Regions from separate parts of the Spongiibacter sp. genome, predicted to be linked through region 1. Evidence: predicted binding sites of a transcription regulator. Region 1 holds the regulator's gene; each other region holds the start of a gene.
The links. The regulator PhoB, encoded in region 1, activates phosphate uptake and scavenging genes when phosphate is short. The targets are predictions, from matches to a motif close to TGTCATAAANNTGTAACA.
Positions count from the first base shown of each region.

Region 2: the regulator PhoB is predicted to act here: its motif matches at 1,735-1,752, upstream of AC5DB9_RS00145 (OprO/OprP family phosphate-selective porin).
Region 3: the regulator PhoB is predicted to act here: its motif matches at 1,681-1,698, upstream of ppk1 (polyphosphate kinase 1).

Region 1 covers NZ_CFHTQA010000062.1:6,538-9,818, reverse strand. The annotation lists gene purU (formyltetrahydrofolate deformylase) at 7-861, shown strand; gene phoB (phosphate regulon transcriptional regulator PhoB) at 940-1,650, shown strand; gene phoR (phosphate regulon sensor histidine kinase PhoR) at 1,660-2,964, shown strand; gene AC5DB9_RS15820 (PstS family phosphate ABC transporter substrate-binding protein) at 3,073-3,281, shown strand, end outside.
Region 2 covers NZ_CFHTQA010000001.1:32,374-35,654, forward strand. The annotation lists gene AC5DB9_RS00140 (beta-helix domain-containing protein) at 1-1,564, opposite strand, end outside; gene AC5DB9_RS00145 (OprO/OprP family phosphate-selective porin) at 1,811-3,163, shown strand; gene AC5DB9_RS00150 (adenylosuccinate synthase) at 3,255-3,281, opposite strand, start outside.
Region 3 covers NZ_CFHTQA010000001.1:103,812-107,092, reverse strand. The annotation lists RNA gene ssrA (transfer-messenger RNA) at 1-54, opposite strand, end outside; gene ppx (exopolyphosphatase) at 98-1,618, opposite strand; gene ppk1 (polyphosphate kinase 1) at 1,761-3,281, shown strand, end outside.

The DNA.
Region 1 (3,281 bases):
ATTACCATGCAGCACACTTACCGCCTTATCACCAGTTGTCCCGATCGCGTCGGGATTGTTGCCCGTGTCAGCCAGTTTGTGGCAGAACAGGGGGGCTGGCTGACCGAGGCCAATTACCATTCTGATGCCGACAGCAATTGGTTCTTCATGCGCAATGAAATTACCGCCGAGTCGCTGGGCATGAAAGCCGATGCGGTGAGGGAAGCGTTCCGTCCCATTGCCGAAGAATACGGGATGGAGTGGGAACTGGTGGATTCGGCACGCCGCCGTCGCGTGGTGATTATGGCCAGCCACGCCTCCCACTGCATTGCTGATCTGTTGCACCGCTGGCACAGTGGTGAACTGTATTGCGACATTCCCTGTGTTATCTCCAATCACGAAAACCTACGCAGTATGGTGGAGTGGCACGGCATTCCCTTCGAACACGTGCAAGTCGACCCGAATAACAAGGCGCCTGCCCATGAGAAAGTCCAGTCGCTCGCAGCGGCTTACGAAGCGGACTGTATCGTCCTTGCTCGCTATATGCAGATTATCCCCCCGGAATTCTGTCGAGCCTACGCCGGTCGAATGATTAATATTCACCACAGCTTTTTACCGTCGTTTGTTGGCGCCAACCCCTACCAAAAGGCGTATGACCGTGGTGTGAAGCTGATTGGCGCGACCAGTCACTATGTGACAGAACAGCTGGATGAAGGGCCAATTATTGAGCAGGATGTCATCCGAGTGTCACATCGCCACAGCAAAGATGATTTGGTTCGGCTCGGCAAAGATGTGGAAAAGTCAGTGCTTGCCAGAGCCTTACGTAACCACTTGGAAGACCGGGTACTGGTTCACGGCAATAAAACCGTCGTATTCGACTAGACTGACTTGTCATAAAATTGTCATTAAAGACCGTTTAAATGCAGGCTCAAGTACTTAGGCGGCGTTAAAGGGACAAGCATGACGACAACCAAGACCATCCTCATCGTCGATGACGAGGCAGCCATTCGCGAAATGATTCGCGTAGGCTTGGAACTTGCGGGCTACGATTGCCTGGAGGCAGCCAATGCCCAGGAAGCTCACGGCATTATTGTTGATCAGCGACCAGACCTGGTGCTGCTCGACTGGATGATGCCGGTCACCAGCGGTATCGAGTTGCTGCGGCGCCTGCGGCGTGAGGAATTGACTCGCGATATGCTGGTTATCATGCTCACCGCCAAAGACGATGAAGACAACCGCGTGCAGGGGCTGGACGTTGGCGCTGACGATTACATCACCAAGCCTTTTTCCTCTCGCGAACTGCTGGCCCGCATCAAGGCGGTATTGCGCCGGGTGAGCACGCCCGACCAGGAAGAGAGTATCGATGTGGATGGCCTGCGCCTCGATCCCGCCAGTCACCGCGTTTTTGCCGATAACGTGCCTCTCGATATGGGGCCGACAGAGTTCAAACTTCTCAAATTCTTCATGACCCACCAGGAGCGTGCCTACAGCCGTGGACAGCTTCTTGATCAGGTGTGGGGCACCAATGTCTATGTCGAAGAGCGCACGGTGGATGTGCATATCCGTCGACTGCGCAAGGCACTTCTCACAGACAGCCGCGATTTTGGTCAGCTTATCCAGACCGTAAGAGGCACCGGTTACCGCTTTTCAGCAACAGGAGTCAGCGCATAGCGCCGGTTCATGCGGTATTACGATTGGAAGACGGAACTGGTCAGAGTCATGCTGCCGCTGGCAGCTGCTGCGGTTCTGTCGACAGCGTTCGAACTGGGTGCCTGGCCGGTGTTTGTGGTGGCCGCGGGAATCTGCACCTGGCTGCTTTGGCAGCTTCAACGTTTGAGCGACTGGCTATACCGAGGCTCCGGGACGGAGCCGCCAGAGGCGATAGGCATGTGGGGTCAAATTTTCGATACCATTTATGATATGCAGAAGCAGGCGACGGGGGATCACGATCGCTTGCAGGCCATGATTGATTATCTGCGAGCGTCGTTCGCGTCCATGTCTGACGCGGTGGTGATGCTCGATCATCAGGGCAATATCGAATGGTGTAACGATGCGGCATCGGAGTTGTTGGGGCTGCGGCGAGAGGACGATACCGGCCTCCAGCTGCTCAACCTGATTCGTGCGCCATCATTTGTCGGCTATTACGAGGCCGAAAAATACGGGGCACCGCTGGAAATGGCCTCCCCGGTGAATGCAGACATTCAGCTGAGTATCAGTATCAGCTTCTTTGCCGAGCGTAATCGCCTGCTGTTTGCCCGGGATATCACCCGGACTTATCGCCTTGAAAAAATGCGCAAGGATTTCGTGGCGAACGTATCCCACGAATTGCGCACCCCTCTGACGGTTATCAATGGCTACCTCGAAACCTTCGCGGAACACGGCGGCGAAAATCCGCGCTGGGATCGTGCTATTGAACAAATGCTGAAGCAGTCTCGCAGAATGCATCACCTGATTCAGGACCTGATGCTGCTGTCGCGACTGGAGTCGGTGCCCAAGCCCAAAGAACAGGATCGTATTGTCTTGCGACCTCTGCTGGAAATGGTCCGAGAAGAGGCGCTGGCGGCGGCGAAGGGTGATCGCAGCATCGAAATAGAATGCGACGACAGTATCGTACTGAAAGGGCAGGCGACGGAAATACGCAGTGCATTGTCTAACCTGGCCGTCAACGCTGCCCGTTACACCACTGAAGGTGACCGCATTGTGCTGCGCTGGTACCAGACCGACAGTCATGCGGTGCTGGAAGTCCAGGACAGCGGTATTGGCATTGAACCGCAATATATTCCCCGCTTGACCGAGCGCTTTTATCGCGTGGATCAGAGTCGCTCGCTGGATACCGGCGGCACCGGGCTGGGCTTGGCAATTGTCAAACATGTACTGCTTCGACATCGCGGCGAGCTGAGGGTGCGCAGTCACCCCGGAAACGGCAGTACCTTCAGTTGTCTGTTCCCCAAATCCTTGGCAACGAAGGCTGAATCTGCAGCGTGACAACGCTGTAATAAAAGCTACGCTGCCTGTAACAATTTAGTCATATTTCGTCGATAAAATGACGGCCGTGTTAAATCTACGACCTTTTGCATGACTTGGGAGACGACGGTGAAACTCAAAAATTGCCTGATTGCTGCAGTAATTGGCCTTTCTTCTTCACTGGCCAGTGCCGCGACCGATGTGGATGCGGGCCTGCCCACCTATGAAAAAGCATCCGGCGTTTCCGGAAACCTGTCCAGCGTTGGCTCGGATACGCTCGCAAACCTGATGACGCTGTGGGGCGAGGATTTCAAGCGCAACTATCCCAACGTCAATAT
Region 2 (3,281 bases), on a different contig from region 1:
TCACAGTGGGTGCTGCGCCACCAAGCTTCATGTCTGCCAGCGGCAGAGAGTAGAAGCCGTTCAGGATTTCCAGGTTGGCATTGCTCGCCGCAGTGGGGTCTTCACCCGCTTCCAACGTTTGATAGGTGTCGTTGCTTTCTTGCAGCCACGCCAACTGGGTCTTGCCGCTGTTAGGCAGGTTGTCGCCATCTGTCAGGTCCTGACAGGCAATGATGCTGCTCTCGATTTTCAGCTCGCCATCATCAGCCGCTTCCAGGCCTTCATCATCAATGCGAACACAATAGTTGTAGTCGTCGTCACCCAGTTTCACATCACCTTTGTAGGCAGTGGTGATCAGGGCGTTGATGATTGTCGGGAAGTGCGCTTCGCGAATACGCATGCCCTGACCGGGATCGTGAGTACCGGTGCCATTGGGCTCGCCAGTCACCTCGGTAGCAGACACGATACAAGTGAGGTTTTTGATAGTCGCGCGAGAGTTCAGGCCACGATCAATGAAGTCCTGCAGAGTCGCGGCATCTTTGCTGGAGTAGCTGCCAATACCATCTGACTCTACACAGCGGTTGCCGTCATTTTCTGACTGGATGACCAGGGCATAGTCGATTGTGCCGCGGTAGCCTTCATCAACATCGATGGAGTCATCGCGAACATACAATGCAACATAGTGGCTGACATTCACTGCGCCGCCGAAGAATTCAATACCATCGTCGTAGGTTGAATACGCTTGCAGATAATCAACTGTCGTACCTGAGCCCACAGCATTGAAGGAAATACCGTTGAGCTCATTGTCTTCTTCAACTTCAAAACCGGTGTGCTTAACGATGAAGTAATTCAGTGAGCCCGAGCTGTCGGCATTGTTATCACCGCCGTAGTGAGTTTGGCCAGCACCCGCTTTACCTTCAGCAGCCACGTGGCAATCACTGGTAGCGAGGTTATCGTCATCAAAAGTCCCGGTGTAGGCACACTTATTGGTGACACCGAAGCCATTGATGATCAAGCCACCCCACTGCTGCACGTCTTCTGCGCCAACCGCGTCTTCAACGGCATCAGAAACAGAAGTAATAGTAACCGGAGCACCTTGTTCGCCGTTGGCAAAGATTTGCGAACCACGGTTGATGACCATGTAATCGTCGCTGCCCTGGAATGCCAGCGTTACACCTGCTTCAATTTCAATGGCAGAGCCATCACCGCCTTCAACAATACCCGCAGCAGCCATGTCAGCGTCGTTATCGTAGTTACGACCAACAACCAGGCTGTCGCGGAAAATGTGGACACCGCCGTTGCTAAGCTTGGTGAAAACCACCGGGTCAGTAGCAGCAACTTCAATGGGATTAGTCAGGCTGACGAAATCTGAACCATAAATACAGTTGACGCCATCAACGCTACCCTGACGAGTCACGCCGTTGTCATTGTACGAGGCACAGAAGTTAGTGCCGCCAGTTGAACCGCCACCAGTGCTGTTATCAACTGAATTGTTCTGGGCGTTGATATTGATGTCGCCACCGCCGCCACAACCAACCAGGGCCATAGCCGAGGCCATTGCTGTCATCGCAAAAAGCTTTTTCATAGGGACTTATCTCCGTAACCTTCTCAATAAGGGCATAGGTAATTTGTCGATGGGGCGTATGCTAGGCGGGAGGAATGACAGATGCGTGAACGTAATGTGACGAAAATGTTTCACGAATTGTGACAACAACACGGCGAGGGATTAAAAATCAGCCAAAATCACACTGGATAAGTCATAAAACTGTCATAAAATGTAAATAAAATTGCCATCTTCTTAGTACCACTCGGCATTTGGATACCCAGAATCATGACAAGTACTTTCCGGCAGTTACGTTATATCCCGTTGTTTATCATGGGCTTTTCTGCTTCTTATAACGCAGCCGCGCAGACGAGCACCTCGCCAGAGCTTCTGGATATCTTGGTAGAAAAACAAATCCTGACCGAGAGTCAGGCAGAAGAGATTCGACAGGCCGAGAAAGAGCGCCGCAGTGTGAATAATGCCGTTGTGGACATCGGCAGCGGCGGTCTGAAAGTGAAAAGTGCAGATGGGCGCAGCAGTTTTCAATTCGGCGGTCGCCTCCACGCAGATGCCGCGGTTCACGACCACGAGGAACTGGCCGGACAGCAGGACGGCATTGATGGCACCCAGATTCGACGCGCACGTTTGTATGCCAAAGGCGATATCGGCAAACAGTGGTCTTACCTGATCGAAGCCGATTTTGCCGGCAACAAAACCAGCCTCAAAGATGCGACGCTGGGCTACCATTTCAGCGGACTGCCGCTGACGGTGACCGTAGGGAATCAGAAGCAAGCTGTGAGCATGGAGATTGAAGAAAGCTCCAACGATATCCCCTTTATCGAGCGCTCGCTGGTCGCCGGCATTACCACGCCCTATTTTGATCGCGCTATCGGCATTACCGCTGCATCAGGTGGCGACAACTGGCACTTCAAGACCGGCTTGTTCGGGGACGGCGTCTCGGATGGCGACGCGGATGAAGGCACTGGCTTTGGCCTGCGCGCTACCTATGCGCCGATAGTCAGTCGCACCCGCCTGCTGCATGTAGGGGGCTCATTCGGCTTGCGCAATACCAGTGACGATGGCTTGGCTAACGGCAAGTCACCCGGCTTTTCCTACAAGACCACCAATTTTTCAGACCTGAAACCGGTCAGCGCCAGCATCGCTGACATGGAGCAGGTGCAGACCGGCGTGTTTGAGCTCGCTGCCATGTGTGGGCCGTGGACGTTTCAAAGTGAATACGCGGTTACGGATGTCAGCCGCGAAACCGGAGACGACCTGAGCTTCTCCGCCTACTACGCGCAGGTGGCCTATCTCATCAATGGCCAGCGCCGTTATAAGGCGTCTGAAGGCGAGTTCAAATACCCCAGCATCAATGCCGACTTCAATCCTGAGCAAGGACACTGGGGCGCAGTGGAACTGGCTGCCAGATTCGATCATATCGACCTGGAGGATGGGGATATTTCCGGTGGCGAGGCCGACCGGATAACCCTGGCGTTGAACTGGTATCTCAATCGCAATGTGCGAATGATGCTGGACTACAGCCACAGCTATGAACTGAAAGGCGGGGCGTTGCAGAATGTCAACGGCGAGCTCGCCGATGACATCGACACCTACGCCATGCGGGTGCAGCTGAGCTTCTAACTGGCAAACAGCCTCGCCAAGCAGGCAAAAAAAGGCCATGCATACTGCATGGCCTTTTTTTATATCACTGCGCGAATGTCGCGCCGCCCTCTTAAGCGAAGGGGTGACGCAGGACAAT
Region 3 (3,281 bases), on a different contig from region 1:
ATCACGGCATGCACCACAGAGTTTTGTAACCGGCGTCGAATCCAAAACGGCCCCAAATTCTGCAACGGTTAATCCTAACAGTTACCGGGCGCGGACACTAGCCGGTTTGTGCGTCGGCGGGCTGTTGGCTGATAACGTCGAGCTGGATGTTAAGGCATTTGCGCAGCAGCTCCGCTTCGTCGTCGAGGTCGGCGGCGGTGAGGGGGTTGGCGTCGAGCCAGTGGCTGGGGATGTGGAGCTGAATCTGTTCGGGGGCGGGGCTGCTGAGCTGGATGTCGTCGGATAAGCGCACGGCCTGACGGCGGCGGTAGAAGATGCAGGCCAGTCGCAGCAGGCAGACCATCATCCAGTCCGGGGTGACGCCGTAGGTGCTGATATCCAGGCTTTTGGGTTTGCGGCGGTGGTTGAGCACCAGCACGCTGAGTCGCGCCTGTTCCTGCCGGGAGAAGCCGGGCAGGTCGGCATTGCTGAGGATGTAGGCGCCGTGTTTGTGGTAGCCGCCGTGGGCGACGGCCAGGCCGAGTTCGTGGAGTTTGGCGGCCCAGAGCAGCAGTTTTTCGGCTTCGGTGTAGTCGCTGTTCATGCGGTCGGCGAGCATCGGCAGCCAGCGTTGGCAGAGTTCGGCCACACGCTCACCCTGGGCGGGGTCGATGTGGTACTGCTCGATAAGCTGGCGGATGGTCTCGTCGCGTTTGTCTTTGTGGTGCAGCCGCCCGGCGAGGTCGTACACAATGCCTTCGCGCACGGCGTAGTTGGAGATATGCAGTTCCTGTATGCCCATTTCCTTGAACAGCGCATAGAGCACCGCAAAGCCGCCGGGGAAAACATCGCGCCGCTCGTCACTCAGGCCTTTGAGTTGCAGGCTGCTGGTGTGCTCGGCGTTCAGCAGTTGTTCCTTGAGGGCATTCATGCCGTCGAGGGTGATTTGTCCGGCGTCGCACAGGCCCTGTTCGCTGAGGATCTTGCTGATAGCGCGAATGGTGCCGGAGGAGCCGACCACTTCCTGCCACTGGTCGCGGAAGCCTTCCACGTAGGGCGAGATTAACTGGCGGGCGGCATTGACGGCCTTTTTGAAGAGTTTGTCGTTGATGTTGCCGTTGGGAAAGTAGTGCAGGCTGTGGCTGACGCAGCCCATGGGCAGGCTTTCCAGCAGGCGGGGCTGTTGGCCGCCCGCGACCATTTCGGTGGAGCCGCCGCCGATATCAATGACCAGCCGTCGGCGGTCTTCAATGGCCAGATCGTTGGCGACGCCGAGGTAAACCAGTCGCGCTTCTTCGGTACCTGAAATAATATTGATGGGTGTGCCGAGGATGGCTTCGGCCCGGGTCATAAACTCGCTGGCATTTTTGGCGGCCCGCAGGGTGTTGGTGCCTACAATGCGGATTTGCGAACGCGGGACACCGCGCAGGCGGTTGGCGACTTTTGCCAGACTGTCCAGCGCGCGCTGCTGGGCTTCTTCGCTGAGGACGCCGTTATCGTCGAGACCGGCGGCCAGTCGAACCATGTCTTTGTGGCGGTCGATGATGCGGAGTTTGTCATCCTGGAAGCTGGCGATAAGCAGGTGGAAGCTGTTGGAGCCGAGGTCGAGCGCGGCGAAGGAGTCGCTGTTTTGTGCCATGCATTTTGTCCCTTGTGAGCAGTTAGTTTACGACCTGTCACTGGCAAATGCGACCACTGAAATATGTCACTAAAATGACATGCATAACCGTTAGGCTGTTGCGCGCATACAAGTGCTTTAAACGTTGTCAGGGTAGGAAAATATGAGCGAAATGACCGCTGAACAGGCGTGGATTGCCAAAGAGCTGAGTTGGCTTTCTTTTAACGAGCGGGTGCTGCAGGAAGCGGCTGATCCGTCGGTGCCGATTATCCAGCGGATTCGTTATCTGGGCATCTTCTCTAACAACCTCGATGAATTCTTCCGGGTGCGGGTGGCGGATGTACGTCGTCTGGCTGCGTTTTCGACGCCCTCCAAACAGGAGGACTACAAGGCGCTGATGGAGGAAATTCATCAGAAAGTGCTGAAATTGCAGCGCCGTTTTGATGCCACCTACAGCGCCAACCTGAAGGAATTGCGCCGTCGCAAAATCTACATTGTGAACGAGCGCCAGCTCGATGAGGCGCAGACGGAGTACGTGCGCGGCTATTTCCACAGTCATATCCAGCAGGAGCTGGTGCCGATTCTGCTGGACGATGCCAACCCGATGCCGGAGCTGAATGACGCGTCGATCTATCTGGCGATCAAGCTCAGTTATGAGGGTCAGGTGCGCTTTGCGCTGCTGGAAGTGCCGACCACGCGGATCGAGCGCTTTGTGCGGATTCCCGGTCGCAAGGGCAAGCGCGGCAAGGTGCTGATTACGCTTGAGAACATGATTCGCGTGTGCCTGCCGCAGGTATTTCGCGGGATTTTTCCGCTGGATTCTGCCGAGGCCTACACGGTGAAGCTGACCCGCGACGCCGAGCTGGAACTCAGCGAAGAGGTGACGCAGACCTTTGTGGAGAAGATGACGCAGAGTCTCAAGCGCCGCCGCAAGGGGGATCCGGTACGCTTTGTGTACGACGCGCAGATGCCGAATGATTTGATGGAGTATCTGGTGAAGCGGCTGGGGCTGGGTCGCCTCGACTCGATGATCCCCGGTGGGCGCTACCACAACTCCAAAGACTTTATGCGCTTCCCTAATCTGGGGCCGGCGTATCTGGATGCGAAGGCGCTGCCGAAAATCCGGGTGCCGGAAATTGACGCCGCTGACAATATTCTGAGCTGCATGCGGGAGCAGGATATTCTGCTGTTCTATCCCTATCACAGCTTCGATTACCTGACGGACCTGCTGAAAACTGCCGCGATTGATCCGGCGGTGAAGTCGATTCGCATCAGCCTGTACCGGGTGGCGTCGAACTCACACGTTGTCGATGCGCTGCTGAACGCGGTCGCCAACCACAAAGAAGTGACGGTGGTGGTGGAGTTGCAGGCGCGCTTTGATGAAGAGGCCAACATCGCGCTGTCGCAGCGTCTGACCGATGGCGGCGTGAACGTGATTTTGGGCGTGCCGGGCTTGAAGGTGCACAGCAAGCTGATTTCGATCAGCCGCCAGGAAGGGAATCTTCAGAAGTACTACACCCACGTGGGCACGGGTAACTTCAACGAGAAGACGGCGGAGGTGTACACCGACTTCAGCCTGCTGACCTACGATCAGGCGATTGGTGATGAGGTGGCCAAGGTCTTCGACTTTATCGCCTATACCTACAAGCGCCATGAGTTTAAGCATCTGGCGGTGTCGCCGCTG